Regions from separate parts of the Paenibacillus sp. FSL H8-0260 genome, predicted to be linked through region 2. Evidence: riboswitches for the same ligand, from Rfam matches in the RefSeq annotation. Region 2 holds a riboswitch; the other holds the start of a gene.
What was found. A riboswitch is a leader RNA that binds a small molecule or an ion and turns the genes downstream of it on or off. The one in region 2 is predicted to bind glycine.
Positions count from the first base shown of each region.

Region 1: linked by a shared signal. The riboswitch ahead of gcvT (glycine cleavage system aminomethyltransferase GcvT) and the one ahead of MHI51_RS30050 (amino acid permease) in region 2 are both predicted to bind glycine.

Region 1 is NZ_CP150298.1:6,316,847-6,332,925, reverse strand. It holds gene MHI51_RS28225 (helix-turn-helix transcriptional regulator) at 513-1,304, shown strand; gene MHI51_RS28220 (copper amine oxidase N-terminal domain-containing protein) at 1,491-2,678, opposite strand; gene MHI51_RS28215 (hypothetical protein) at 2,723-3,076, opposite strand; gene MHI51_RS28210 (hypothetical protein) at 3,381-3,509, opposite strand; gene MHI51_RS28205 (response regulator transcription factor) at 3,827-4,042, shown strand; gene gcvPB (aminomethyl-transferring glycine dehydrogenase subunit GcvPB) at 4,268-5,728, opposite strand; gene gcvPA (aminomethyl-transferring glycine dehydrogenase subunit GcvPA) at 5,725-7,077, opposite strand; gene gcvT (glycine cleavage system aminomethyltransferase GcvT) at 7,184-8,296, opposite strand; glycine riboswitch at 8,483-8,581, opposite strand; gene gcvH (glycine cleavage system protein GcvH) at 8,808-9,200, shown strand; gene MHI51_RS28180 (flagellar motor protein MotB) at 9,622-10,458, opposite strand; gene MHI51_RS28175 (flagellar motor protein) at 10,455-11,237, opposite strand; gene uvrB (excinuclease ABC subunit UvrB) at 11,417-13,408, shown strand; gene uvrA (excinuclease ABC subunit UvrA) at 13,868-16,079, shown strand, end outside.
Region 2 is NZ_CP150298.1:6,749,540-6,765,618, forward strand. It holds gene MHI51_RS29995 (sugar ABC transporter permease) at 1-617, opposite strand, end outside; gene MHI51_RS30000 (response regulator) at 814-2,394, opposite strand; gene MHI51_RS30005 (sensor histidine kinase) at 2,400-4,136, opposite strand; gene MHI51_RS30010 (Lrp/AsnC family transcriptional regulator) at 4,237-4,671, opposite strand; gene MHI51_RS30015 (VOC family protein) at 4,830-5,294, shown strand; gene MHI51_RS30020 (class I SAM-dependent methyltransferase) at 5,681-6,268, shown strand; gene MHI51_RS30025 (sigma-70 family RNA polymerase sigma factor) at 6,517-7,059, shown strand; gene MHI51_RS30030 (DUF4179 domain-containing protein) at 7,052-8,212, shown strand; gene MHI51_RS30035 (DUF5643 domain-containing protein) at 8,236-9,141, shown strand; gene MHI51_RS30040 (HAMP domain-containing sensor histidine kinase) at 9,248-10,465, opposite strand; gene MHI51_RS30045 (metallophosphoesterase) at 10,648-11,799, shown strand; gene MHI51_RS30050 (amino acid permease) at 11,965-13,377, opposite strand; glycine riboswitch at 13,525-13,607, opposite strand; gene MHI51_RS30055 (ABC transporter permease subunit) at 13,959-14,897, shown strand; gene MHI51_RS30060 (carbohydrate ABC transporter permease) at 14,910-15,794, shown strand; gene MHI51_RS30065 (DUF3502 domain-containing protein) at 15,867-16,079, shown strand, end outside.

The DNA.
Region 1 (16,079 bases), 430 kb from region 2:
TAAATATTTATTTTTTAATTTTAAATATTGCTATTTTCACAACAATGTACAGAGCATTTAACATAATTATTAAGAAAGATATTATTGGAAATATTCTATTTACCGCAGAAAATGCCAATATAAATAATGAAAACAAAAGTAAAAATGGAATAGACTTTGTATACTTTCTACTGAAAATCCCTACTAAACTCTTGATGGAATTCATTCCTTTCAGGGTAGCAGATATAAGTATCTCCATTGTTTTATTTTCCCTCTGATCGACGTACATCCTAATTTTTATAGAAAAATTGGATTTTGTCTATGTCCTAGGTAGGATATAGACAAGTGTTAATTATTATGCTCTGTTCTTTTTTGCGAAACTTCAAGGATACAGGACAGTGAAATGTTCTTGTTAATAATCATTTTAAATCTTGCTAATCTCTCACAATCCTAACGACTTATGTCATTGTTTTCCTTTGTATGGAGTGCTATGCTCTGTTTTAAAAATACCATTAGTTAGGAGATTTTACTGTTTGGATATTCTTGAATGCGAACGTGCCTGGTTTACGGTAGATGATGTAGATAAAAAATCCAATAATTCTGTGTGTGAATTTTGCCAACCCTGGAGTAACATCAAAACAGAAAAATCCTTTTCTATTGAAGAGCTGGTTCCCTACGAGATATTGGTTGAAGTATTGCATTCAGAATTGGCGGAAGTAACAGAATTTCTCTTATTGCCCTTTGTCTTTTTCTTAACAGATCGAGCCGGTAATATTATTAATATTGTTAGTCCATTCGAAATGTTTCAGGAGAAAATAGATCATTTTGGAATTAGGAATGGAACTAACCTCTCGAAGCAATTCTCTGGAGTGAATGCAGTTTCTTTAGCGATGGAGGTCAAGTCAATTGCAGTAGTGCGTGGAAAAGAGCATAGTAATCCAATGTTTAAAGAGTGGAATTGTGTATGCGCTCCTATAATGATAAATGGTTTTATATGTGGATACATCGACATCTCATTTGAAGCCGAGAGACAACTGGGTTTTTCGATCCTCTTTATTAAGCAATTATCCGAAAAGATTGTTTTGAAGTTGAAGGAAAAAAGCCCAAAGCTAATTGAACACAGATTTCAGGAAAAGTGTGATTCGTATCGATTATCGCCTAGAGAAAGGGAGGTAGCCTATCATTGGTCGCTAAGAAAGGGTGCGTTGCAAATTTCCAATGACCTTAATGTGAAAGAGGGGACTGTGCGGAATATCGTTAAGAGTATTTATAGTAAGCTGAATATCAGCGAGAGATGGGAATTGATTGAGATACTTATGTTATAAATTTGGATAAATGAAGTTCTAAACATTTATTTGTACATAGGATTTTTAAAGTTATATGTCACGTAAAGATTGGCGATTGTGGGGGGGAGCGGGTAAGACTGAAGATCCGGCGCTTTAAATAAGCAAACGGCAAGCCTCCGGGGTTATGGGGCTTGCCGTTTTTTGTTTTGTTACAGATCCTTATAATTATGGAGTCAGCTTGTCTACACTAATCGGATAGGTCTGATCCAGCATCCATTTGCCTGATTTGGATTTCTTCAGCGTTGTGACAGAGGTGGAGCGGTTATCCTGAAAGTCAGGACCCTTAAGCTTGATGCTCGTCTGAACCATATATACGGCTGCGGTATCCTGGGTATAATGAATGATTTTGGCAGATTCCAGAGTGAACTTTAGATCATAGGCTGTGAAAATTTGGCTGAAGAGCTGTTTGGTTTGTTCGAGAGCAGGGGACTCAGGATCAATAGTAGATAGCACACCTTGAATATTCTCTGCATTGGTATAGTCCAAGTTGCTCTTAAGCACAGCTAATATATCCGTTTCATCCGCCTTCGTCACAGCTGGCTTAGCGTTCAGCAGTTTATCTGGGAGGATATATTGTACGCCTTTAATCTGCAGGTTGTTGATTTTCCAGTCTTCAGTGCTGGCGGTACGCGTTAAGCTATAAATATATTCAGAGGTATTGTCTAAGGTGAATGGACCGCTGAGGTGTGTAGTCGTTTCAACGGTGTGAATCGTAGCCTCTGTGGGTTGAAGGCTGATAACCTCTAATTGATCAAGTGAAGTGGTCAGATCGTATTGTTCCATTTGGCTCTTAATTTGTGGCCCGATGACCACAAGAGGAGACTTGCTATCGATTAGGCTCATGAACCCTTCATAATTCTCATTGTTGGTATAGGTTACGTATTTTTCAAAAAAAGCATTGATTTCCTGCGGATTTACCTGATTAGTCTTGCCTGTAATGGTTACTGTCTTCGAGTGTGCATTCCAGGAGACTTCATTACCTGTAGCCTCCCCAACGAAGCGCAGCGGAATGTAAGTGGAATTATTGATGAGCTTAGGGGCAACAGAAAGTTGGGTTATAACACCATTGATGCTGGCCTGCTTACTACCTAGTTGCAGTGTAATCGTAAGCCCTTCCTTAGTACCCGTTATGGTACCTGTGGTTTGATTCCAATCGATTGAAAGTCCTAGTTTTTCAAAAACCGGACGAAAAGGAACGACAATTGTACCATTATCATTGAAGGGAGACTGTCCCTTCAGTGCGAGCTGTTGCTGATTGATCTGAATGGAGATTGGCTTCTCTGCGGCATGGACAGGCCAGGCGATAGCGGTAGAAAGAAGAGTTGCTGCGATTAGGCTAGATATGGTTTTCATCTTGTGATATCTCCTTTGGGTTATGAATGATAAATTAATGGTTATTAGAGGATAACTCCACTAAGAGCCAAAGTAACTTTTGCTTGGAATAAACCGTACTTTACTTTTTGCTTATCGAATTGCTGATTTAAGTTTAGTAAATCCAGCTTGTTCTGATCTGCCTGAGCCGCTGAGATTAACCTGTTTTTTAGGAGAGTATCATTATCCTGGGAGACGCGTACGAGTTCCAATCGCTGCTCTTTTAGTTCTGAGTATTCAAAATCAATTTCATTGGCTTCCGGCTTATAACTAGCCAGTTTTTCTTCGAGTTGTTGTACTATATTTTTGTGTGCAATCTGGCTAGACCATAGGACTGAATAATAAGTGATGAGTTCAGCATCGGTTGGAGATGGTCGCAAGACAGGATGCTCCGCAATCTTTGATGTCGTATTGTTTGACGCAATGATATTTTGTGAATGCCATAAAATCGCCTGTAAAGCATTTATTAAATGATTAAAAATTTTATTTTTTCAATGAATATAATAATTCCCCGACGTTCTTACCTGTATTAAAGATAAGTAAAGAACAACTACCAACAAATATAATAAGTATAAGTAATCCAACGATAGGATTCTTATCAACGTAACTGCTCAAGTTACTGAATAAGAATTTGATATTGTTCATTCATTCCCACTCCTCATTATAAGTTGTCAAGACGGCAGATTACCGACGCACTAATTGATGCTTATTTGATCCAACATTTTCAGAATTCATTTTCGCCTGGTAGACAGCCATGTTTTCGAAGTGAAGTTTTTTATTCTTTTCAATTATCAGGTTATCAAGCATGTTCATATTCATGATCTCCTAACTGTTCAACTTATCAAGCACTTACAAATACAACAATAGTGCTGTGATAAAAAAAGTTATATATCCCCTGTTAGATATTTACTTTTATCGATTATTGTGCTTTGTGTAAAAATGAAAGCTTGTAACATACTTAGTGGTCTTGAAATATAGTGATGGAGAGTTAGAACCGCACTATCATAATGCAATGGTACAACTGGTACATAGTGAGGTGAGCAGAATCGCAGAATTCATCACGATTTGCGATCCCTTTTATACAACAAATAACGGACAATATTAGCAGAAGATGGTTGGAGAGTTCTGATTTGAGGAAGCAGGACCTAGAAGCCAGATTTCAAGAATACAGACTTACTGCAAGAGAGAGAGAGGTTGCTCACTTGTGGTTGTCAGAAAAAGGAGCTCTGCATATTTCGGGTGAACTGGGCATCAGTGAAGGAACGGTAAGAAATATTGTAAAGAATATTTATACGAAGCTACGTGTGAATGAAAGGAAGCAGTTTGTAAAAAAACTGGCGGACTAGACATCAAGCTTAACTTTTTCTGGTCTTACTTACATACTAGATATAGGCAGCGGCTGTCTCGAAGTCTTCATGACTTTGAAAGACAGCCGCATTTTTGGTTTGCTTGGAACTCTAACTTATCTGATTTGGCTTCTATTATTGCAAGAATAGTAGCCACCTAATGAAGGATTCGGTTACATCTTCGAGAGACTCCGAGAGAATTTTTCTTAGAGGAGGACATTATCCTTACCCGCAAGAACAATTCAAAACCGGCTTACGCGCAGCCTGTGTCTCATCCAAACGGCTAATCTCTGTAGTATGCGGTGCGTTGATTACGATTTCCGGTGTCTCCTGCGCTTCTTTCACAATCTGAATCATCGTATCGATGAAGCCGTCCAGTGTTTCTTTACTTTCGGTTTCCGTCGGCTCGATCATCATGCATTCCTCAACAGTCAAAGGGAAGTACACGGTTGGCGGGTGGTAGCCAAAGTCGAGCAATCGTTTAGCGACGTCTAAGGTGCGCACGCCATATTGCTTGAGGTTTTTGCCGGACATCACGAATTCATGCTTACATACACCCGGATATGGGATTTCGAAATACGGCGCCAGACGGTGCATCATATAGTTTGCATTCAGCACGGCATTTTCGGATACCTCACGCAGTCCGTCTGGACCATAGGTGCGGATATAGGCATAGGCACGAACCAGAATACCAAAGTTTCCGTAAAAAGCTTTCACACGTCCAATGGATTCAGGACCACCGAAGTGAAGTGAGAAGCTACTATCTTCATTCTTCACCACAGTAGGTTGTGGCAATAATGGAATGAGGATAGATTTTACGCCGACTGGTCCGGCTCCAGGGCCGCCACCACCATGTGGGGTGCTCATTGTCTTGTGCAAGTTCAGATGCACAACGTCAAAGCCCATGTCGCCAGGGCGGGTAATGCCCATAATGGCATTGGAGTTGGCTCCATCGTAATAGAGTAGGCCGCCTGCTTCATGCACGATCTCAGCAATCTCGACGATTTGGGTTTCGAACAAGCCGAGTGTGCTTGGGTTAGTTAGCATCAGCGCGGCTGTGTCGCTACCGACGGCTGCTTTCAATGCTTCAAGATCGACCATTCCTTTATCTGTGGAAGGGATCGTGATCGTTTCAAGTCCTGCTGCTGAGGCACTAGCAGGATTGGTTCCGTGCGAGGAATCCGGCACGATAACCTTAGTACGCGTCTCGCCGCGACTTTCATGGTAGGCGCGGATCATCATGAGGCCGGTCCATTCACCATGCGCACCTGCGGCAGGCTGTAAAGATACTGCATCCATGCCCGTCAGCGCGGACAGATCATTTTGCAGGGTATACATTAATTCCAGTGCGCCTTGAATACTTTCTTCCGGTTGGTAGGGATGAATTTTGGCGAAGCCGGAGAAGCGGGCAACATCTTCGTTAATCTTCGGATTGTATTTCATCGTGCATGAACCGAGTGGATAGAAGCCATTGTCTACACCAAAGTTGCGACGTGAAAGAGAAGTGTAGTGGCGAATGACATCCACTTCCGATACTTCTGGAAGTACGACGGGTTCGCTACGGAGTAAATCTGATGGAATCAGGGACTCCAAGGTTTCTTCCTGCGGCACATCGCATAGTGGCAAAGAATAGGCCGAACGGCCGGGACGGCTTAATTCAAAAATTAGACTTTGCTCCGGTTTCATAAACAGCCCTCCAGTGCGCTAGCGAATTGGTCGATTTCGGTTTTGCTTCTTTTTTCCGTTACGGCAACCAGCATATGTCCAGCAAGTTCAGGATAATCACGACCCAGATCATAACCGCCGAGATAACCGTCCTTCAGTAGCTTCGAATTAATAGCGCTCACGCTGCAGCCTTCAGGAAGCTTCACGACAAATTCGTTAAAGAATGGGGAGGAGAAGGCAAGTTCAGCACCTGTTAGTCCGCTAAGTTTATTAGCGGCGTAATGACTTTTGCGAATGTTCAGTTCGCCTACTTCCCGCATGCCTTCTTTGCCCATAACGGACAAATAGACGGATGCGCAGAGAGCCAGCAGCGCCTGATTGGAGCAGATATTCGATGTCGCTTTTTCACGACGAATATGCTGTTCACGCGCTTGAAGTGTAAGAACGAAGCCACGTTTACCATTACGGTCTACCGTTTGGCCAACGATCCGGCCTGGCATGCGGCGCATCAGGTGATCAGCTACGGCAAAGAATCCGCAAGTTGGACCCCCGAGAGAAGCTGGAATACCGAGTGGCTGAGCATCACCGACTACGATGTCGGCTCCAAGTTTGCCCGGAGTTTCAAGTACACCAAGAGCTATTGGGTTGGCGCTGACTACAAGAAGACCTTTAACCGCGTGAATCAGCGGCTCAACCGAGCGAAGATCCTCAATGCTGCCGAAGAAGTTAGGCGATTGCACCAGTACTGCGGCAGTATCACCATCGATAGCTTCAGCAAGTTTAGCTTGATCGGTAACACCGTCTTTATAGTCAATCTCCACCACCTCCAGACCCCAAGCATTAGCCGAAGTACGTAGCACTTGGCGAGCCTCAGGATGAACGGTACGGGAGACGATTAATTTTTTGCGTTTGGTAGCACCAGCCGCGAGAACCGCTGCTTCGGATAAAGCTGTAGCGCCATCATACATACTGGCATTGGCAACTTTCATACCGGTTAGTTCGCAAATGTAGGATTGGAATTCGAAGATCGCTTGCAGCTCACCTTGGCTGATCTCCGGTTGATAAGGAGTGTAGGCAGTGTAGAATTCAGAACGGGAAATGACATGGTTGATGACCACAGGGATGTGATGATCGTATAATCCGGCGCCGAGGAAGCTGGCGTGAGAATCAAAGTCGGCATTTTGGTCAGCCAAACCTTTCATGTGGCGCAGCAGGGCGTATTCATCGAGTGGTTCAGACATCGGCATAGTGCCTTGGTAACGTACCGCTTCAGGAATATCGGAGAACAGCTCATCTATAGACTGAATCCCGACGGTCTCCATCATCTCTACGCGGTCCTGTTCTGTCATGGGCAGATAACGGTGCTTCATTAAGGTTTCACTCCTTGGCTTTTTTAAAATATAAGAAAGTACAATTTTCACGCTATACTTTATCCTTCTATTTCTCGCTTAAAAGCTCACCGTCCTTATATGGACGCTAAAGGCGTTTATACTTGTAAAAAGGGGCCTTAATCACTACAGCCTTAAGCTGCTTACCTCGTATCTCCACGTAAACCTCTGTGCCTATTTCACTGTAAGCAGCATCAAGCAATGCCAACCCCAGGTTACGTTTCAGCGTAGGGGACTGCGTTCCGGTTGTGACCTCACCAATCTTAACCCCATCTGCCCAAACAGGATAATGGGAGCGTGGAATGCCTCGATCAATCATTTCTAGGCCGACAAGGCGACGGGGAATGCCAGCTTCTTTTTGCTGTATTAGTGCATCGCGTCCGATAAAGTCTATTTTGTCCAGCTTCACGAAGAACTGTACTCCTGCTTCAAGCGGGGTGATGTCAGCAGATAGCTCCTGACCGTACAGTGGTAATTTCGCCTCAAAACGCAGGGTATCCCGTGCACCCAGTCCAGCAGGTGTTAATCCGTGGGGCGCGCCTGCTGCAAGCAGTCCGTTCCATAACGTTTCTGCACCTTCCAGCGGAGCGTAAATCTCGAAGCCATCTTCACCGGTATAACCCGTACGGGAGATAAGTACCTCTACACCGCAAACGGTGGCGCGTTCGATGAAATGGAAAGGCTTGAGTGCTGAAATAGGAGCATCCGTAACTTCCGCGAGAATGGTCTCTGCCAGAGGACCCTGCAAGGCGAGCAAAAGCGTCTCGTCAGAGACATTAGTGAGCGTGACTTCGCCGAATTCAGAGGTCAAATGCTCTTGCAGCCACTGGAAGTCTTTGTCGATGTTGGAGGCATTAACGACGAGCATATAATGCCCTTCGCTTAGGCGATACACGAGTAGGTCGTCGACAACTCCGCCATTTGGATAACAGAGCAGCGTATATTGCGCCGCACCATCTGTAAGGCGGCTGACATCATTGGTTGTCATTTTTTGCAAAAAGTCTTCTGCACCGCTCCCAATCACCATGAATTCACCCATATGCGAGACATCGAACAGCCCAGCCTGCTGGCGAACGGCTTCGTGCTCTTTCACGATACCTGTAAACTGTACTGGCAGCTCCCAGCCACCGAAGTCAATGCACCTGGACTCCGTATAAGCGGAATAGAGATCATAAAAAGGTGTTCTTCTCAAAGCATCCATGTCGTCACTCCCCTTGATCTGATTACATACGAAAAAAGGACAGGCAGAAGCAATCATGCATAAATGCACAAATCGCTTTCTGCTCTGTCCTTTGTACCTGAGAGTTACCCTGCCGTAACTAGCTTGCAGGTTTCCCCGTTGGTGATCTGACGCATCTAGCCTTGCGTCTGATGCTCTCCAGAGATACGTCCGACAAAGGTCCTTTTGCCTGAGAGATTCACCCCTGTTAGGGCTTACTCCTTCGGCGCCGTCTTCAAGTGAGACAGTCTCTCCCTATGCCATCATCCGCAATTATATTTCTTCGAGAAACGGTTATTGTCTATAAAAAGACGACAACGTCATTTCTTCTTGTATGTCTCCATTAAACGGGTATAGTCGGGCGCTGTCAACAAGAAAACGTCGAAAAAATGACAAATTTAAATTTCCTGTTAGTAATATTGACATTGTGAGCCGGGATAACTTAGGCTATAACTAAATTTAGAACTCCAAATTGGAAATGAGGCGGCTTGAAATGAGTGAAGTATTAGACAACCTTCTTTACAGCGAAGAGCATGAATGGGCACAGCAAGTAGAAGGGCGAGTAGTACGTGTTGGGATTACGGACCATGCTCAGCATTTATTAGGCGACATCGTATTTGTTGAGTTTCCTGAGGTAGGATCGACCATTTCGGCCGGTGACAGCGTAGGCAGTATCGAATCCGTTAAGACGGTATCGGAGTTGTATTCGCCCGTCTCTGGGACGGTTACCAAGGTGAATGATGGATTAGAAGCTAGTCCGGAGCTTATCAATGATCAGCCGTATGGCGGGGGTTGGATTTTTGAGATTGAAGTTGATGGAGAGTATGCTGATGCTGTAAAAGGTCTGTTAGATGCAGCTGGTTATAGCGCGTTAGTTGCTGAATAATTGGAAATCGGGGACGGAAAATAGTCTGATCAAGTGTGATATTTTTAGCAGCAAGTTTCTGTGATTCGGGGACTTGCTGTTTGTGTTTCTTATGTAGATTGTGCGAGTATTCCTAAACCCAATCGAGTGGTTTGAGGGTCTAGTGGAGTATGGAATTAGGGAAAACCTCCCTCATTTTAGACGATTATAGCGTGAGAGTTAGGGTTTTAGGAAATTCCTCCCTAATCATCTCGGTAAAACCACTATTTCAGACTAAAAAGAGTAATAATCAGGGAGAAATTCCCTCATTCCGCGATTGGATACGATAATAGGTGAATAATCAGGGAGGTTTTCCCTAATTAAATTGGATGAAGCCCCTTGTTAGCTCAATGTGGTAATTGCCATTGCCCCTGCTGCCGAACTTAGCTCTGAGCGCAAACTTTTATTCCACCTCTTGAAGCTGTCGAAGTACAATGATCTCTACGCGTCGATTTTTCTGTTTGCCTGCTACCGTAGTATTATCTGCTGTTGGTCGGGTATCGGCATAACCTGCATATTGAAAAGTGTCCGGGTTCAGTCCTTCATTATCTAAGAAAAAGCGCAGCACAGAAAGCGCACGAGCACCCGATAGCTCCCAATTGTCGTTATAACGTGAAGCTGATGACACTGGTGTATTATCCGTATGTCCTTCAATGCTGATCGTTGCCCCGATATCTTTGAATAAGCCAGACAACTGCTGAAGAGCTGGAAGGGCTGGTGACTTCACATCTGCTTTACCCACATCAAAAAGAAAACGGTCGCTGAGCGTGATTTCTATGCCCTGCGGTTTGTCGGCTACAAATATTTGTTCACCGAGATTATTCTCCTCCACATAGTGGGTGATCACACCCATTAACTCAGCAAGCTTCGCCTCTTGTTCTCGAAATGCCAACTCCCGTGCTGAAGGTGTTTCATTCTCCGTTTGTTCATCAGAACCGTCATTTGGTTTTGCAGTTGCGTTCGCATTTCCATTCCCATCTGTACTCTCTGGTTTGTTGTCAGGAGTCTTTCCAGCATCTAAAATACCGTCCCCGCCTTCAAGAACAGTGCTGCTCGACTTGAAAGTCTCGGATAAAGAGCTGGTTACGATATTATATTTGTCAGTGTCCAGGCTGCTCATCGCATACAATATAACGAAAAATATAAGTAAAAGTGTAATTAGATCAGCGTAAGTAATCATCCAACGATCACGGCTTTCTCGATTCTCTACCCGCCGTTTGCGCCGGTCTCTTTGTCTCATATAAAACCTCTTGCTTCTGCACGGTCATCTGTGGTGGTGTCTGAAATGAAGGAGTTCAGTTTTTTACGCACCAGCAGCGGATGATCCCCGTTCTGTAGAGAAAGAATGCCTACTAGCAGCATCTCCATGCTATGCAGCTCACTTTGGCTGCGGGATTTGATTTTGGAAGCAATGGGTAAAAATATTAGATTAGCGATGGCTACTCCGTACAGTGTTGCAGTGAACGCTACTGCGATAGAGGTACCTAGATTTGATGGGTCCGTAAGGTTGCCCAGTACCCTAATGAGTCCCATAACTGTACCGATGATCCCCATCGTTGGAGCATATCCGCCAGCGGCTTCAAAAATCTTGGCGTAGCTTTCATGCTTCAATTCTTTCGCATCCATTTCCAATTCCAAAATCTGTCTTACCTGCTCAGGGTCAGTGCCATCGACGATAAGCAACAGTCCTTCGCGTGTAAAAGGATCAGGATGTAGTTCCGCTTGTTTTTCGAGCATTAAAACGCCGCCGCGGCGGGCCACTGTGGCCATTGCGATAAGCTCTTCTGCTTTCTCTTCATCACGTTCAGGATTGCGGCCAAAAGCCATGCGCAGAGCGGCGGGAATGGAGCGTAGCTTAGCTGCCGGGAAGCTGATCATTACGGCAGCAATCGTACCTCCAAATACAATCAAAGCTGCATTAAGCTGCAGCAGTCCGGAAAGGCTTCCGCCTTCCCAGAGGTAGCCGCCGATTAGCGCAGCCAGTCCGGCCACTAGGCCGATTATTGCGGTAATATCCATGCTTCAAGCTCCTAACATTTCTGTGTATTATGGTTTGCATCGATCTAAGCAACACTGTATAATGAACGGGAACACATATTCTTATCTTCCATATTTTTTACTGTCGTATGGAGAGAGAAGATTCAGACAACAATTATAATATATTAATCTAGTTTAGACGATAGAGGGGAGACGGGCAAATGAGTGATATTGTCGTCAGTACGAAGACTTTTGAATTGGAGTCCGAGTATACACCCCAGGGCGATCAGCCTCATGCCATAGATGAATTACTACAAGGCATCCGGCAGGGTAAGAAGCACCAGACGCTGCTGGGAGCGACAGGTACAGGGAAGACCTTTACTGTCGCGCAAGTTATTTCCAAATTAAATCGCCCCACGCTGGTTATTGCGCATAACAAGACACTCGCTGCCCAGCTGGCAAGTGAGTTTAAGGAGTTTTTCCCGAATAATTCGGTAGACTATTTCGTCAGCTACTACGACTATTACCAACCAGAGGCGTATATTCCCTCCTCCGATACTTATATTGAGAAAGATTCCAGTATTAACGAAGAGATTGATAAACTTCGCCACTCCGCGACAAGCTCCTTGTTCGAACGGCGTGACGTTATTATTGTAGCGAGTGTGTCTTGTATTTACGGTCTCGGTTCACCAATGGAATACGGAAGCTTGCTGTTGTCCTTGCGGGTTGGGATGGAGAAACCGCGCAATGAGATTCTGAGCAGACTGGTGGATATTCAATACCAGCGCAATGATATCAATTTTGTACGCGGAACATTCCGTGTACGTGGTGATGTGGTTGAGATCTTCCCGGCCTCTCAGGGTGAACATGCGATTCGTGTTGAATTGTTTGGGGATGAGATTGAGCGGATCACTGAAATAGATGTTTTAACGGGCGAATTGATCGGTGAACGCGATCATGTCGCCATTTTTCCGGCTTCTCACTTTGTTACCAAGGAAGAAACGATGCGTGTAGCAATAGTCAATATTGAACGGGAGCTAGAAGAGCGGTTGACCGTGCTTCGTGACGCAGGCAAGCTTCTGGAAGCGCAACGTTTGGAACAACGGACACGTTACGACATTGAAATGATGAAGGAAGTGGGTTTCTGTTCGGGGATCGAGAACTATTCCGGGCCACTAACCTTCAGGGAACCGGGAGCAACTCCATATACGTTAATGGATTATTTTCCTGATGATATGTTAATCGTCGTAGATGAATCCCATGTTACCCTTCCGCAAATTCGGGCGATGTATAACGGTGACCGGGCGCGTAAAACAGTGTTGGTAGAGCATGGTTTCCGTCTGCCTTCTGCACTGGATAACCGTCCGCTTCAGTTCGAAGAGTTCGAAGATAAAGTAAACCAGATCATTTACGTTTCCGCGACACCTGGACCTTATGAAATGGAACACTGCGAAACTATGGTGCAGCAGATTATCCGTCCGACTGGTTTATTGGATCCAATCATCGAGGTCCGTCCTACAGAAGGTCAGATTGATGATCTGATTAGCGAAATCCGTGACCGGGTCGAACGCGATGAACGTGTACTCGTTACCACTTTGACGAAGAAGATGTCGGAGGATCTGACAGACTACTTTAAGGAAATCGGGATTAAGGTTCGTTATATGCACTCTGACATCAAAACACTGGAACGGATGGCGATCTTGCGGGATCTTCGTCTCGGTACGTTCCATGTACTGGTAGGGATTAACCTCCTGAGAGAAGGTCTCGACTTACCGGAGGTATCTTTAGTTGCAATTCTCGATGCCGATAAAGAAGGGTTCCTTCGTTCCGAACGTTCACTAATTCAGACGATTGGCCGTGCGGCTCGTAACTCTGAGGGTCGTGTAATCATGTATGGTGATCGGATCACTGATTCGATGGAGAAGGCGATGAGTGAAACATCACGCCGTCGCGCCATTCAAATTGCTCATAATGAGAAACATGGCATCACCCCCACCACTATTAATAAAAAAGTGCGTGACATCATCGAGGCAACGAAGGTTGCTGAGTCTAAAGCTGATTATCTCACAGGTGTTGGTGGCAAGATGAATAAGAAAGAAAAACAAAGTCTGATCCAGCGTCTGGAAGCTGAAATGAAGGACGCTGCCAAGAACCTGCAATTTGAACGCGCGGCAGAGCTACGCGACGCATTGCTGGAGCTTCGGGCTGAGTAACAAACCATTAATGCATCACCGATATTTAAATTAGGTATTGAACGGTGCTGTCCTAGACCGTTCTTTTTGAATCAATAGAGGGTCGCGTATCCCGCGATGTTTATGACACTTATGCGTATCCGCAGGGACAGCGCCCGAAATGCACTTGGCACTTATGCGTATCCCGCAGGGACAGCACCATGCAACGTTTATGACAGTTGCATGTACCTGTCTTTAGTTAGTGCGCTAACGTCCAAGCGGTCCCGCAGGGATAAGCGCTCCGAGCGTCGTAGTCACTAAGTTACCTCCCACCATACTCCTTCTCCAGAAAATGCGGGTGTCCAGAGGGTGCAACCCTTGGGGCCCTCCCTTGGAAGGGAGGGTTTGGGAGGGATCGAAAGGCTTTGAAAGGGCTTTGAAAAGGCTTTGAGAATATCTTGAAATAAAGTTGAAATAGTTTTTTTAAAAGGAGAGGTTCCGTTGGCGAACGAAAATATTGTAATTAAAGGCGCGAGGGCGCACAATCTCAAAAACATCGATGTGACGATTCCACGTGACCGTTTCGTCGTGCTGACGGGACTTAGCGGCTCAGGTAAATCATCGCTTGCATTTGATACGATTTATGCTGAAGGACAACGGCGTTATGTTGAATCTTTGTCGGCTTATGCACGTCAGTTTTTGGGACAAATGGAGAAACCAGATGTGGATTCGATTGATGGTTTGTCCCCGGCGATATCTATAGATCAGAAGACAACAAGCCGGAACCCACGCTCCACGGTAGGTACAGTTACGGAGATTTATGACTATTTGCGGCTGCTCTTTGCACGTATTGGTCATCCCCATTGCCCAGAGCATGGCATTGAGATTACCTCCCAGACCGTTGAACAGATGGTAGACCGGATTATGCAGTATCCAGAGAAAACTCGGTTACAGATCCTGGCGCCAATCATTTCAGGACGTAAAGGTGAGCATAAAGGACTTTTCACAGATATCTCTAAGCAAGGCTTCGTACGTGTGCGTGTGGACGGCGAGCTAAGAGATCTGTCTGAGGATATTGAACTAGAAAAGAATAAAAAACATACAATAGAAGTTGTGGTAGACCGGATCGTTGTTAAAGACGATGTGGAGACCCGGCTGACGGATTCACTGGAGACGGCGCTTAAGCTTTCGGGCGGTAAAATCCTTGTTGATATCATCGGCCAGGAAGAGCTGCTTTTCAGCTCAAACTTTGCTTGTCCAATTTGTGGTTTTAGTATTGAAGAGTTGGCACCACGGATGTTCTCTTTCAACAGTCCGTTTGGAGCTTGTACAGAGTGCGATGGACTTGGCATGAAAATGGTTGTCGATCCAGACCTGCTTATTCCTGATGCTGAGAAATCCATTGAAGAAGGTGCCTTTTTAGCTTGGACTGGAAGTACTTCTAATTACTATCCGCAATTTCTGAAGTCGGTTTGTGAACACTTTAAAATTCCACAAAACGTTCCGGTAAGCAGTCTGACGCCTGATCATATGAATAAGTTACTGAATGGTACAGGCAGTGAGAAAGTCCGCTTCCGTTATGAAAATGATTTCGGTCAAAAGAAAGATGCGATGGTTGCTTTTGAAGGGATTATACCTAACCTAGAGCGGCGTTACCGTGAAACTGCTTCGGATGGTATTCGTGAATTTATCGAAGGGTTTATGAGTGCTAAGCCTTGTCATGTATGTAAAGGTAAACGTCTGAAAAAAGAAATATTAGCTGTGACCATCAACGATCATAATATTTCTGATGTTACGGACCTTTCAATAGGAGACTGCCAGCATTGGTTTGAAGAGATAAAATTGAGCGAAAAAGAAACAGCCATCGCCAATCTCATTTTAAAAGAGATCTGTAATCGGCTTGGATTCCTTGTGAATGTAGGTTTGGATTATTTGACGCTTAGCCGTGCAGCGGGTTCGCTTTCCGGTGGTGAGGCGCAGCGTATTCGGTTGGCTACTCAGATCGGTTCAAGTCTCATGGGTGTATTGTACATTCTGGATGAGCCAAGTATTGGTTTGCATCAACGGGATAATGATCGCCTGATCTCTACGCTTGCGCATATGCGTGATTTAGGCAACACGCTGATTGTTGTAGAGCATGATGAAGATACGATGATGGCAGCGGATTATATTATTGATATTGGTCCGGGCGCAGGTATTCATGGTGGACAAGTTATGGCTCAAGGGACGCCAGAAGAGATTATGAAAGATCCGAATTCATTAACGGGTGAATATTTAAGCGGACGTAAATTTATTCCGGTTACTGCTAAACGCCGTCCTACCGATGATCGCTGGGTAGAAATACGTGGTGCTAAAGAGAATAACCTGAAAAATGTGAATGTGAAGATTCCATTAGGTGTATTTACAGCGGTGACAGGTGTATCGGGTTCCGGTAAATCCTCGCTTATCAACGAGATTCTTTACAAGAGTCTGGCACGGCAGTTGAATAAGGCTGTGAAGGTGCGTCCTGGTCAGCATAAAGAAATTCGTGGACTAGAAAATCTCGATAAGGTTATTGAAATCGATCAGTCGCCAATCGGGCGGACACCGCGTTCCAATCCAGCAACCTATACAGGTGTATTCGATGACATCCGTGACCTGTTCTCCAAGACAAATGAGGCTAAGGTACGTGGTTTCCAAAAGGGACGCTTCAGCTTTAACGTAAAAGGCGGAC
Region 2 (16,079 bases):
AAAATATTAGCCCCATCGATTTCGGCTGCTTCATACATTTCTGTATCTATCCCCGTAATCGCGGCCAAGTACATCACCGTTCCGTATCCAAGACTTTTCCAGGCAGAAACGAGAACCAGAATATACGGCCAATAGGAAGGTGTATTATAAATATCGACAGGCTGGAGTCCGATACCTCTGAGCAAAGCATTCACGGTGCCAATATCATAATTGAGCAGGTTATAAGCAATCGCTCCGACAACGACCCATGAGATAAAGTAAGGCAGGAACAACGCCGATTGTGTGATTTTGCGGAACCATTTACCACCGACCTCAAACAACATAATCGCTGCAAAAATTTGCAAACTGTTATTGACGACGATAAACGCAATGTTATATAGTGCTGTATTTCGTGTTACCCGCCAAGCATCACCTGATTCAAAGAAAAAGCGGAAGTTGTCGAGCCCGTTCCAGGCACTTCCAAAAATACCGCCCGCATAATCGTAATGCTTGAAGGCAATAATAATGCCCGCCATCGGGACATAGGCAAACAGAAGGAAAAAAGCAACCGCCGGAGCCAGCATCAGCAAGAGAACCCTATAATTCTTTAAATCGCTCCAAAATGTATGCCCTTTCATCTTTGCACCCCTCTCTTCTCTATATCTCTTATTATAAAAGGGCGAAGGCGCTTAGATAATTCAGCGAAACAACTAAACATAATACTAATTCAACGATTCGACAAAAAAAGGTTAGCCGGCAGACCAAAAACACCCGGCAGCGATTCTCCAATAAACGAAAAATCATCGCCGGGTTTTCATTTTCACCGCTTTTTTGTTAGATTTTATTTTTCTTCCGGTACTCTCCGGGCGACATGCCCATGCATTGCTTGAACTGTCTGTTGAAATAAACAATATTTTTATATCCGGCTTGTTCCGCAATCTCATACACTTTCTTAGTCGGATCTTCGAGCAGCTCACATACCCGTTTCATCCGTAATTCACTTAAAAAATCGCTGAATAAACTGTTGGTTTCAACCTTGAATAAATGACCGAGATAGTTAGGCGTAAAATCGAAATGGGCGGCCACTTCGTTCAGCGTTATTTTTTGATCTAATCTTTCTTTCACATATTCCGTGATTTCATCAATTAACTTCCGCTTTTGCCTTTGCCGTTTCAAATAAAGCAGCTCCGACAACTCAAAAAATCTTCTTCTCAGCCAAGAGAGAATATCATGCACCGTTTCAAACTGAAACAGCACAAAGGGATGATGTGAATCCCAATTCAAAATCTCGTATAGATGCTCGTTCATTTGCTGCAGATCGGCATGAAGCTTGGAGGTAATTCGAATAATGATATCGTAGATGTCATTTTTCTGGGAGAGCGGACTGTCCCCGGCAAACAGCTGCAGCAAACAATCATCAATGGTGGTAAGGTCGTAATCAAGCATCGCTTTAAGCATCCGGTCCACTATAACCTCTAAATCTGAGGCGATCTTTTCCTTCGGGCTCCATTCCGAGGCATCTTGGATGATTCTATTTTTCCCAACAATCCATTTAATACTTAAAGCAGCCTGAGCCTGCCGATAGGAATCATGCAGCTTACCCAGTTCTGTTGTGTACATCCCTCTTCCAATCGTAATTGAACAGGAAAACTCCTGATAGAATGACCGAATGAGCTCTTCCATCAAAGCGGTAAAATATTGTTCCTGAACCGCAGCAAGGATCACAAAATGATAGTCATAGGTTGTGATGACCATGCCTAAATTTTGATCTTGCGCGAACTTCCGGATAAAATGATTGGCTGTGCTGCTCCATAAACTCCGCTCTTCTTCCGTCCAAGTTTGGATTTTCCGTGCCATATCGTCAATCTCGACGATAGCAACCGCCGACGCGCCTTGTAAGTAAGACGTAAGAACGTTGTGAATATGCGTCTCCACCTGCCCCGGGGCAGTCTCATTAAACCAGCGCAGCAGCAGCTCCTGATTCACAAGCGTCAGTGTTTCCGATAAGGAAATATGCTGCTTCCTCTCCTTCTCAATCTTGGCGCAGAGTTCAGTCAGCGTCTTATTTAACTCGTCATCATCGACGGGTTTAAGCAAATAACCGGAGGCATTTAATTGAATGGCCTCTTTGGCATAGTTGAAATCCTGATGTCCGCTAATAAAAAGCAGATGGACCTCAGGGTTAATCTCCTTCGCTTTCCGGGCAAATTCCACGCCCGACATAATCGGCATGCGGATATCGGAGAGAATGATGTCAATGCGGTGCTGCTCCATCATTTTTAAAGCGGAAAAACCGCTAGTTGCCGTTCTCACGCTATGCAAAGGCAAATGATCACTGCCCGCCACCCGCCGTCTCAGCCATTCCAAATCGATCACTTCATCATCCACCAGCAGAACGTTGATCTCCATCGCCATACTATTTACTCCCCCATAACTTCCCGGATTTCCGCATTATCCACCGGTAAGATAATTTGAACGGTCGTTCCTGCCCCAAAGTAACTGCCGATATGAATACCGAAATCATGGCCGTATCTCAGCTTGATTCGTTCCTCCACGTTTCTCAGTCCATAGCTGCTCGAATGGAATGAGCTCGAACGCATATTTCGCAGTGTCTCCGCCCGCATACCAATTCCGTTATCGATGACCTTGAGCTCGATGCGTTCACCCAGCCGTTTTCCGGTAATCCGGATCGCAATCGTCTCCCCAAACCAAGCATGCTTGAATATATTTTCTACAAATGGCTGCAAAATCAGCTTAATGATGGGAACCTGTAAAATATCAGGATCAATATCATAATAAACCTCAAACGCATCGGCATACTTTACCCTCTGAATTTCAAGGTACATCCTTACCTGCTCCAGCTCTTTTTCAAGAGAGATATAGACATGTCCTTCATTCAAGGTGAGGCGATAGAATTTAGAAAGACCTTGTACCATCTGTGTAACCTTCTCAACTTCGCCCAAATTGGCCAAGCTGCCAATGGTCGACAATGTATTGTACAAAAAATGCGGACTGATCTGAGCTTGAAGCACATCCAGTTCTGCTTGCTTTTTCTGAATCCCTTGCTCATAGACGTTCTGGATCAGGTCCTGGATACTAGTCGCCATCTGATTAAAACTATTAGCAATGTAGACAAATTCATCATTCCCGGCAAACCCAATTCTTTTATAAAAATTCCCTTCCTGAAAGGACCGGACCAAATATACGATCCGTTTAATTTTTTTGCCTGATATGCGGGCAACGAGGAAGCCGATCACCGCCATGACTAAAAAGCTGATCAGACAAACCGTGGTGATCACCTTCTGCATTCGGCTAGCATCTTTATTCAAGTAGGCATGCGGCACCCGTACCTCGATAGCATAGTCAGACAACGGAATATCTTCACTAATGATCAGATAAGCATCTTGCTTCGCATGTTCATCGACAATACCTTGTTCATAAAGCGTTAATCCACTAACCCGATCCACTAGACGAAGGTCTATACCCTGTTCAATCGGAAAGGTATCGAAATTGCCAAAAAGCTCGTCAATTCTCGCCGTGACGCGAATATAACCAATAATCGATGGGCCTCCCTTAGAAGAAACCAGCTTGCGGAAATACGAAATATTGCTTAGTTCACTGTCGCTGTCCGCCTGAAGCCACAAGCTGTCTTTGTTATTGGCAACAATCGACTTGAACCATTCCTTATCTTCAATAACCTGATCAGAAAGAATATAATAATCGCTTCTACCGATAGGTACAGACATATCATCACCGGGGATTTCAAGCATCGTCTCATTCGCGGTATAGAGCACAAGTCTCAAATTGTTCCCATACAATTGCAGAGGGGCTTTCATATAAGGAACGATATCATCCCTCATTTTGAGCATGTTTTCCAATGCATCTCCCCTAAACTGCAGAGCATTCTGAAAATTCGTATTGAGAAACAGCGAGTTAGTCATTCGTTTGATTTCATCTGTCTGATATTCGATATTGTTCCTCGTCTGCTTCAAAGCTGTCCGGACATTCGTTTCCGCCATTTCCGTTCTGGACTCTACGAGCATCGTATAAGCTATATAACCCACCAATACATCTGTCAGCAATACTAGAATGAGGTACGGTATCATCATCTTATAGGTGAACGGAATATACTTTTTACTGAATAAAAACCTCTCCATACCCATGCTCCCTTGTATCCGAGTTAATGCTAACGTTGTTTTCATCCATTCTACAACGGAATGAAAGCGGTTACTAGATATTGTATTTGGAAAATGGGCTTTAGAGCAACACCCTGTTTTCCAATATATTTTTTAGACTGATATGAGATTTTGAAGGTCCAAACTTTATAAGGTTGTCTTGGAATTCAGCTAACTCCTCAATCGACGCGGTTTGCACCTTTATGAGGTAATTATATTCTCCGCTAATCCGATATAAATCGGTAACTTCCATAGCATATTTGCAAAAATCCGTAATCTCTTGGCAATGTTCTGTTTTTAATAGAATAAACGTAGTTGTGCCCCGATCCAGATCTCGTAGATTAAAAGCTGTATGATACCCAGAAATGATATTCCTTTCCTCCAACTTGATCATTCGTTCTTTAACAGAGGGTTGTGACATCGAAACCTCTTTACTGATTTGTGAAATGGACATTCGGGCATTGTACTGAAGTAATTGCATAATCTTTTTATCAATCTCATCCACAAGCTGTTCCATAGCAAGCGCCTCCTAAACCCATTTTATAAAATAAACTTATTCCACTAAAATACCTTAAATTTAATAACCATATTACTACAAAACACTTATCTTATATATATATCTCATATTTTAATACAACTATAATAAGTATATATTAAAGTTGGGAGCGATTATAAATGAGTGTAAAAGGCCTTGCACATGTAGCGATTCAAGCTAAAGACTATAAAGCAACTATTTCATTCTATATTGACGTTTTAGGATTCAAGCTAGGTCATCATTGGAGTCTGCCATCCTTTCAGATCAAAGAAGCCTCCATGCTGATTTCGCCTGACCGCAGAACCTGTATTGAGATTTTTGATAATGATGCAGTCATCGCCGCTCAAGGAAAAAAAGCCTTGTCTGATGAAGATATAGCGCACGGAGCGTTATTACACCTTGCCTTCTATGTAGATAATGTAGAGGAGATGTATCAAAAAGCCCTTGCACATGGGGCAAAGGCTTTTATAGCACCGGACTCTCTGTCTCTGGGCGAACCGCCTCTTCTAATAAAAAACGCGATCATTCATAGTCCCAATGGAGAAGTTATTGAATTTCTTGAAGAGGTTGATTTTGATATGTCCAGCAAAGTTCATGTAGAATAAACGCTAGGGAGGGTTATAAATTATAAAACATACCATTCTCAGTAAAAAGTCGCTTTTCCTCTTAATTTTTTTGATATTTCTTATAGGAACCTACTTTTTATTCTTTGGACTTCCGTGGAAGTCTCTGGCTTTAAAAAAGCAATTTGAAGTCTATTTAGAAGATAAATATCAACTCGATTTCCAGCTGGGTAAGATGGACTTTGATTTTATACATCGCACTTATCTTTCTTATGCCCATCCAGCAAATGATCCCACTCTGATTTTTTATGTAGGTCAAGATATTGAAAGCAAGGAAATTCAGGATCTTTATCCATATGAAGTTAATAAACGAAATGCTGGGAGAAAGTAAGAGAATTTGAAGCCAACTTCTAGCAGATGAAGAAGGAATGGTAGTATTGATCGTGATTCAAGCCATCGCTTGGCTCATCGCCTTCGCAGCCTTGTTATCCATGGTGTCGATTGTGCTGGTGAGCTGGAGAAACGGGATATCGCCGATGCCTACGTCAAAATCTGTACGCTCGGCTGTTGCCGTTGAGGTGAATCGGATTCCGGGATATAGCAGCATTGTGGAGGCGGGATCGGGTTGGGGAACACTTGGCATGGATGTTATTCGCCAATGTCCAGGCAAAAGGCTGACCGGCATTGAAAATTCCAGTATTCCCTTGTGGACATCCCAGCTGCTTGCTAGGTTCGGCACACGTATGCTGCGAGCAGACGAAAGCCAGAATCTGCTCCGCGGAAGGCTTCGTTATGTACGTGGGGATATTTATAGCAGCTCTTACGAGCATGCAGATATTGTTCTTTGTTACTTATTTCCCGGAGCGATGAAACGGCTGGGGGACAAGTTCAAGCGTGAGCTACTGCCGGGCGCAGTGGTCATTAGCATTTGTTTTGCCCTTCCAGGCATGCAGCCTGTCCGTACCATAACATGCACGGACACACTGCGTACCAAGGTATATGTATACACTTTTTAATTCAGGATTACCCCACTACTTCTCTTCTGATAAGGTGGTAATTCCTGAATTTATTTCAGTTTATCCACTTGAAGTCCCCCCCTTTCTATTAACCTCTCCATCTTTGCCAAAAACAATGAATTGCATGGATTTTATACTACTACCGAGGTAAGTGATTTGTGCAGGAGAATGAATTTTATCCTAAATATAACTTTTTGGATGTCTTCTCCATCTAATTATACAGAGGGCCCTCAAGGAGGAAAAATCATTTGCTGGAAAACGAACTGGATATCAAAAAAGCGCAGAAAGGCGACCACGAGGCGTTTACCCGTCTTTTCAGGCAACTGGAATCCCAGTTGTACAGATTAGCCAAAACCATTCTGCTAAAAGATGAAGATTGCGCGGATGCTCTTCAGGAAACAACACTGAAGGTGTATAAAGGGTTGGCCAACCTTAAACAGCCTAAGTTTTTTAAAACCTGGGTTATACGCATCCTGATTAATGAATGCAATCAGTTACTTCGTATGCGAGAACGAACTATAGCTGTGGCGGAAATTCCCGAGGAACCGGTCGTTTCCTATGTGCATTTTGAAGATTCAGGCAACGTAGACCTGCAAAGCTTCATTAATCAGTTGGACGAATCCCTGCGGCTTGCTATCGTGCTTTTTTATTATGACGATTTATCCATTAAGCAGATTGCAGATGTGCTCGACATCTCCGAGGGAGCGGTCAGGGCACGACTTCATCGCGCACGGAGATTGTTGTCCAAACAGATACATCCTGTGCGGGAGGAGGGTCTTGCTAATGAATAATAACAATTTAGAAAAGCAGATCAGGGAGCTAGGGAAAGCTAATATACAGGAGCTTCCTCCTTTACTACGATCACGGCAGGATTCGATTTATGCATCGCTGGCCACCATTGTCCAGGATCCTGTGGAAAAGGAAAAGAAAAAGCGGATATATCCAAAAATCACAGCTGCTGTGACTGCGGCGATATTGTTAAGTGTTATGCTAACGGCTATCTATCCGCCTACGTTGGCCAATGCGCTCAAGCAGCTTCCCTTGATAGGCGGTATTTTTGAACGGGCAGATGATATAGGGTTACAAGCGGCCCAGCGTCTGGGACTGACTTCCCGTCTAAACAGCAGTGATACCCATGAAGGGATCACCTTGTCTGCCGAAGAGGCTGTATTTGATGGCAGCCGGTTGGCATTCTCGGTGAAGCGTGAGGGAGAAAAACTGGAAGGTAAGCTAGCCGGAGTAACGATTGGAGCGGATGGGAAGCCTTTTTTAGCGAAAGGTGCAATAACCTCTGCAGAAGTATTGATCGACGGCGCTTCCCTGGAGCAATTTTCTGATGGTCTCTGGAAAGCTATGCCGTTTCTAAGCTGGATAGAAGGTGCGGAAAGCAACACAGCTATTTTTAGACTAGTGGATTCCTCGAATTCCGGAATCTCCAACAAACCTTTTCCTGATCGATTTGTATTGACCGTAACTCTTGGCTTAAACGGTATGGATGAACCGTTTGTTCTCCAAATTCCTGCGCGGAAGGCTACGATTAATAAAATTTCTACACCTGATATACGCGCACAAGTTGGAGGATGGAGTTTGATCCTGAAAAAGCTGGAATATAGTCCATTAACGACACGCCTGTCGCTCATGCTGGAACAGGATACAAACGAAGACCATGCAGCATTGAGTTTAGTGGGCTTTGAAGTAAAGGATCAACAAGGACAGGTGCTGAAAGATATTTCACAGAAAGTCCTCTCGACTTCCAATAGGTCACTTAATGTCGATTTGCTTACTGAGCCATTTGAGAAACACCCTAATATGCTCACAATCCGTGGCTATCTTTATGAGTTTGAGAACCCACAAAGTAAGAATGGAGCATTTAAAACAGACAGTTCTGGAAACCCAGTGAAGCATTATATTGACGGTCTAGAGATAAACGTGCTAGTTAAATAAAAATTAAGGAGCTTGATAATATCATGAAAAAAATGACTAAGAAGATGTCTGTAATTTTAAGTGCTGCTGTATGCCTAGGAGCGTTGGGAATGCCAGCTTTAACCCAAGCATCCAGTGCTCAACCCGCTGTTGAAGCTTCCCTGAATACAACAAAAATGGCCGATTCACACGATCAGCTTACTTTAAAGGGCAGTGCGCAGTTTGATGGTAACTATATTAAGATCGACCTGAGCCGTGAGGGATCGTTATTTTCAGGAATGCTCGCAGGAGTAACTTTAAATGATAAAGGTGAGCCCTATCTTGCAGAAGGTACTATTGTGGGAATAGACGCCAAGCTCACTCAACCAGGAGGCATGGATTTAAAAACACCTCGCTGGATCAGTGACGGTGATGCCAACAAGGCGGTTGTTGTATTGCAGACCGGATGGCTAACTGAGCAACAAAAGGCAAACCTGGCTTCCTCTGAATTGAGTATCCATGTGAAGCTTAACGGAATCGATGAACCGTATGTACTTAAATTTTCTCTCAAGCAAGCAGCATTAGTGCGTAACATTCAGCTGCCTGCTATAAAGAAAGACAACCAATTTGAAATCAAAACCACCCGTGTTGCTGCGGGAGAGACTTCTGTGCGTATCGCTTTAGCGATTAAGGGGGTTGCCACCCAAGCGCAGGCTTTAGGATATGACATTTATGATAATCTGGGAAATGAATTAGAATTTATTGCAAGGGATTCTGTTGCAGCAACTCAAAATACGGTTTCTGAAGATTTATTGTTCGAAGCACCTAGCTCAGCGGCAGAATATCTGATTATCAGACCGTATCAAGCCGTATTTGAAAAAGGCAACACCGGGGCTTATAAAGTAGATGCCAAAGGCAATGTAGTTAAAAATTATAACAAGCAACTGGAGATCAAAATCCCTCTAAAATAATCGTTAGCGCAGCAAACATAAACATATTTATCTAGGAAAAGGGGATTACCTCTCCGGCCGAAGGCTTGAGGTAATCCCCTTCTTTCAACGGAAAGAATGTTCCGTTTTACTGGTCATTTATAGATAAAAAGCGGATAGTAGCTGTTGTCCCCTTACCTTCAGAACTACTATAGTAAATTTCCCCGCCGTACTTTTCTACGATATTAAAGCAAATCATTAATCCTAAACCTGTTCCATTACTTTTTAATGAATAAAAAGGAGTCCCTAGCGACTTAACCTCAGCTTCCGACATCCCGCTTCCTTCATCGATGATTGTTATCTCAATAAAATTATTGTTCCTATTCGCCATAATAGAGACAGATCTACCAACATCCGAAGCCTCTAAAGCATTTTTTATTATATTAATAAGCAGCTGCTTAAATTCAATTTTATTAATAGAGATCTTGCAGTCTTCTTCTACATAGGTAACAATTTGATTATCAGATAACATTGCGTAGGAATGGAGCAATCCTGTGACACTCTCAATAACATCCTTCACATCTACTTTTTCTAGTTTTTGTTCTCCATTTGGCTTTGAAAGGGTTAGAAATTGCGAGATAATCTGTTCTACTGTGTTCAATTCATCAATCATTAATTTAAATTTTCTTTTCATAGGATCATCAAATGAAGGATCCTCATCAAAAAACTGTAAAAAACCTCTAACCACTGTCACTGGATTTCTAATTTCATGCGCAACGGCAGCTGTCAATTGTCCAACCATCTTTAAGCGCTCAGATTGCTGTAATTGTTCATAATAAAGCTGCTGTTTTTTCATCCGTTTAAATGATATTTGAAAAATGAAAAATAATAACACTTGAACCGCTATTATATTAATGAAATTCCCTAGAATATCATAATGTAAATATGTATATAGATCCCCTCTATCAATCAAGAGGATATAGCCAAATGTAATTACCATCAGTATTCCATTTATAATGAAGGAAAAATAGAACAATTTTAAATCAAAAAATAGAATAGAGAGTGCAGGAATAAGACAAATGAGGATATAGGTAGTCCAAGTTTGAGGATATAAAAAGAATAGCGTATAAAAATACGCAAATCCAAATAGAATGATAATCTTTCTAAAAGTATGTGTCTCATGCTTAGGGTAAATCCATAAACAAACCGTTAGAAACGCCACACATAAAAAATGAATGATATAACCAAAATCAATTCCATCTAACTCTAGAGTAGATAGTATTAATCCAGACATCATAAGAACGATGATCATTAACATTAATATGTAATAGGTTTTTCGATTCACCCGACTGTAGAACTCTCTCATGAATTCACCACTTTTAAATTGATTGTCGAAATAAGAATTATATCAGCTGAAATAGTAATAAACAATAACTGAAAAAAACTGTAAACTCAATACCCCATTTAATTTCTGAAACTAGTAATTATTGCTATAATTATTGTATTCACTTTAGTTCTGATATCTAAAGCATTAGGATGGTGTACCCTATGGTATTTGCATTTTTATTTATATTCGCTATGTACGCGGCAACTAACTATTACATTGCGAGAAAGATTTTTAAATGGTTACAACATATATTTTCACATATAAACGGGATCATATATGGAGTCATCTACAGCTTATGTGCGTTAACCATCATTATTAATTTACTATTGTCTTCTTCAGCTATGACGACCGATTCAAATATTGTTAATTTTATTGGTCAATTCGGGGACTATTGGATGGGTATCTACTTCTATTTGTTCTTGCTTTTGATCCTTTCAGATGTAATCTTACTAATTAGTAAATGGATCAAGGTCCTCCCTTCTCCTACACCAGCACGTGTTATTTTTCATACAAGGTTCATAGTATTAATTCTAGTCATAGGATTGGTGTCCTATGGGATTTATAATGCAAATCATTTAAAAGAAGTCACCTATCCGCTCCAAATACATAAAAACACTTCATTAGATCAGTTAAATATCGTCCTGATCAGCGACTTACATTTAGGCTACGTAAATGATGTAAAGTTTATTGAAGACGTTGTTGATCGTATTAATGGACTACAGCCGGATATGGTGTTGATGACAGGAGATATATTTAATGGTAACTACTATGCGCTCTCTAACCCTTCCAAAGGAATAGAGTTATTAAGTACTATTCAGTCAACCTATGGAGTTTATGCTTGTTTAGGTAACCATGATGCAGGACGCTCATACGATGAGATCGTGAACTTTATAGATAAGAGTAATATCAAACTTCTAAATGATGAGCATGTCGTTATTGATAATCAATTCGTTGTTGTTGGCAGAAGGGATTCATCACCGATTGGTAATCAAGGGAACCCCAGAGCAATGACTTCAGAAGTGATGAGTGACATTGATACAAATATGCCCGTTATCGTAATGGATCATCAACCAACCAATAGGATTGAATACGCAGATGACGTTGATTTGATACTTAGCGGACATACGCATCAAGGACAAGTATTCCCTGCAAATCTGATCACCAATGCTATGTTTACAGTAGATTATGGCCACTATCAGAAGAATCCTAACAGCCCTCACGTCATCGTTACATCTGGTGCAGGGACTTGGGGACCGCCATTACGAATTGGCACGAATAGTGAGATAGCACAAATCAAAGTTGATTTTAAATAGAGGATAATTTTAGACTGATTAAAAAACATGGAAGAATATCCCGATAGCATACATAAGTTCGAAAAAGAGCATCGACCTCATTAATGAGAAAATCCACCACCGTATACGGTGGTGGATTTCTATGTCTGCCTATCCAACTGTAATATCACCAAGCATCCTCACCGACTAATCATGCCGAATCTCCGTGTTAGTCCGAATACCTTCGAGACGTGCTCTTGGATCAGGCGTTATTCTTTCCCTCTTTCTTCTATTTATCGAATACAAAACAAATAATAATATAAACCATAGAGGCGTCAACAATAAGGCCGGACGAGTTTCATCAGCAAATAGCATAATTATGAGTATGATTGCAAACAAAGCTAGAACAACATAATTCACAAAGGGTGTAAACGGTGCTTTGAATTTTGATTTGGCCTGCAATTCCGGCTTCGTCTTTTTATATCGCAAATGGCAAATTAGAACGACGCCCCAAACCCAGATGAAACAAATGGCACTAATTGTTGTCACGATGCCAAAAGCCGTCTCCGGAATCAGCTTACTCAACAAAGCGCCTACAGATAAGACAAGTGTGGATATGAATAAAGCATTACTTGGTACATGATTTTTATTAAGCTTTGCAAAGTTGGCTGGAGCCTGGTCATTTCTGCTTAGATTGTATAGAATCCGGCTTGTTGAGAACATCCCGCTATTACAAGCGGACGCAGCTGAAGTTAATACAACGAAGTTAATAACCCCCGCGGCAATCGGAATCCCCACTAAACTAAATGTTTTAACAAAAGGGCTTTCTGCCGGGTTTAGTTCTGTCCAAGCGTTGATGCATAATAAGGCAATAATAGCACCCACGTAGAAAAATAGAATTCGCAAAGGTATTTTATTAATCGCCGATGGGATAGTTTTTTCTGGATTGGAGGTCTCTGCTGCCGATACGCCCACCAATTCCACACCCACAAAAGCAAACACAACCATTTGAAATGAAAGCAGGAACCCTGAAATGCCGTTTGGAAATACTCCCCCATGTGCCCAAATATTACTGAGCGCAACGGTTCCGGTAGTTGTTTTGAATCCAATCACCAGTAAGACTACCCCGATAGCAATCAAAGCGAGAATAGTGATTACTTTAATTAAAGCAAACCAAAATTCCAATTCGCCAAAGCTTTTTACCGTTAATAAATTGAGTCCTAATAAAATAATTAAACAAATGACTGCGGGTATCCATTGCGGGATATCAAACCAATATTGTACATAGACCCCAACAGCTATAATATCGGCCATAGCCGTCATGATCCAACAAAACCAATAGGTCCATCCGGTTACAAACGCCGCCCGCGGTCCAAGATAGTCTTCGGCAATGTCTGTAAAAGATTGATAACCTGCTTTAGACAACAGAAGTTCTCCTAATGCCCTCATCACAAAAAAAATAGCGATACCCACGATTAAATAAGCAAAAATGATGGATGGTCCTGCCAGCTGTATAGCTTTACCTGATCCTAAAAATAATCCGGTACCGATGGTTCCACCAATCGCAATGAGCTGAACATGCCGATTCTCTAAATCTCTCTTTAATTCTTGTGCTGCCATTTCAAACTCCCCCTTATGTGAAAAAATGTACAAGTAAAAATGATAACAAAAAAGAGATTGGATACGCTCCAATCTCTTAGGTCTAAGAATAATAAATAAAATACATTCCTTTATTCTGACGATGATCAGAATAACAAATGAATTATCTAGTACTCTTCTGTCCTTTTGCCTGAGATTGTGAACCCTTCGGCGCCGGGGGAATCCCCCACGGTCTCTCCAGAAGCTGCTCCTGCTATAGTGTGATCCATAGCAATCATAGCTTGCGAATTATTTAATTGTTATGCCGCTAACTTCATTTTTAATATTTTTCAATACTAATCATTGTCAAATATTTTGTCAATAACATTAATTACCGCTGGATTTAAACACATAATACGGATTTTTAATAAAAATGCGAGAAATTAATAGCCTAAACGAGGGTAAAATGCTCGTTTTTAAAAGCTTCTCCTCTAATTGCGATTTACTTTAAGACCCAAAAGATTACTATTTGGAGTACGTATTTCATTTAGATTTTGAAAGCGTTTTATTAGAGGAGTACAGGTAGCTTGTTATGCATGGCAACTAAGTGAGGGGGAATTTATTTGAGACAAAAAACAAGCAATAGGTTTATGAGCGCACTCAAAAAAGACGGGCTTCTTTATATGATGGCACTGCCCGGCATATTAGCGCTGTTGGCCTTTTCCTACTTGCCAATGGCAGGGTCGATTTTAGTGTTTAAGGAATATCGCTTTGACGGAGGTATTTTTAACAGCCCATGGGCAGATCCCATCTTTAAAAACTTTCAATTTTTCTTTAACAATTTTGATACTGCAATGCGGGCGACATTTAATACGATAATGTTCAATATTTTATTTTTTGTATTTGGCACCATCTTCGCGGTAGCGATTGCTATTATGCTCAATGAAATTTCTAGTCGCCGATTCGTCAAAGTTAATCAAAGCATTATGTTTTTTCCGTTTTTTATGTCTTGGATGGTTATTGGCTCCATTCTAAATGCAATTTTGAATAATGAAACAGGCTTTCTAAATCAGATTATTAAAAGCATCACCGGTTCAACTTATGATTTTTATGCTACGCCGTGGATTTGGATTCCGATTCTGGTCATTGTGGTGATTTGGCAAAGTACAGGTTATAACTCCATTATTTATTTTGGTGTGTTGACTGGCTTTGATTCCTCCATGTATGAAGCCGCCGAGGTAGATGGCGCCAGTAAACTTCAGCAAATTTTTAAAATTACAATTCCTATGCTTAAACCGACCATCATTATTTTGTTTCTATTATCGGTCGGCAATATGCTGCGCGGTAACCTAAATATGATTATCGGCTTGACGAATATGAACCCGATTTTGTTACCCTTCACGGATCTGATCGATGTATTTGTTTATCGCAGCGGCGTAAGAAATGGTGAGATGGCGTTTGCGTCGGCGATTTCGTTATATCAATCTGTTTTTGGCTTCTTCCTTGTTATTATCGCTAACAAGATTACAAGCTGGTACGACAAAGATTCCACATTATTTTAAGGGGGTGTCTATTTGAAACGATCAAATGCTGATAAGTTAACTAATATAGCCTTTTATGTCTGCTCAGCAATATTTGCACTATTCTGCTTGTTCCCGATTGTTTTAGCGATTTCCGGTTCACTGTCTGATGAAATGGCGATCACTATGCAAGGTTTTTCGATTATTCCACGTCATTTCTCATTGGATACTTACCGTTATGTATTTTCCAATCTTGATTTTATGATCTTAAAAGCCTACAAGATAACATTGTTTACGACAATATTTGGCACACTACTATCGGTGTCGATAACAGCATGCTTTGCCTACGTCATTTCCGTAAAAGATTTTAAGCACCGTAATAAACTGGCGTTCTTCGCTTACTTTACTCTGCTGTTTAACAGCGGTATGTTGCCGTGGTATTTAGTGACCACACAATTTTTCGGCCTGAAGGATTCGTTGGCAGCATTGATTTTGCCTTATTCAATAAATGTATTCAATATGTATCTGCTACGTAATTTCTTCAAGTCCATCCCACAAGAATTGCTGGAAAGTGCACAAATTGACGGCGCTGGTCATGGGCGGATTTTTATGCAAATGATGCTGCCGTTAGCCAAACCGGGGCTTGTTACGATCTCATTATTTTATGCACTGCAATATTGGAATGACTTCTATTTACCATTAATGCTCAATAATAACCCCGAGCTATATACGATGCAATACATCTTGTACAAAATGATGGCCAATATTCAATACCTTGCAGCCAATCCAAGTGGCACCATGGCAGGCCATGTTATTCTGCCCTCGCAAACGATTAAGATGGCAATTACCTGTATTGCGATTGGTCCGATTATCTTGCTGTATCCCTTTGTACAAAAGTACTTTGTTAAGGGCGTTACTGTTGGCGCTGTAAAAGGATAATAAGAAAAAACAATAGTAGTTAGGCCTATTTGAATTTTAGTAGGCTAAATATAAATTTGGGAGAGTGTTCTTATGGGCAAATCGAGAAAAGGGTTCACCTTACTGCTTGCATCTTTACTGCTGGCGGGACTTTTAAGCGGATGCGGCGGCAAGTCGCAAGGGGACGAAGCTGGTAGCAACAATAACAATAATGGCAGTGGCGATCAGCCGACCAAAGCAACGTTAGTGCTTTACGGGGAGCAGTCAAAACGTATGGCTGATTTTGCGAAAAATGAGTTTCATGAC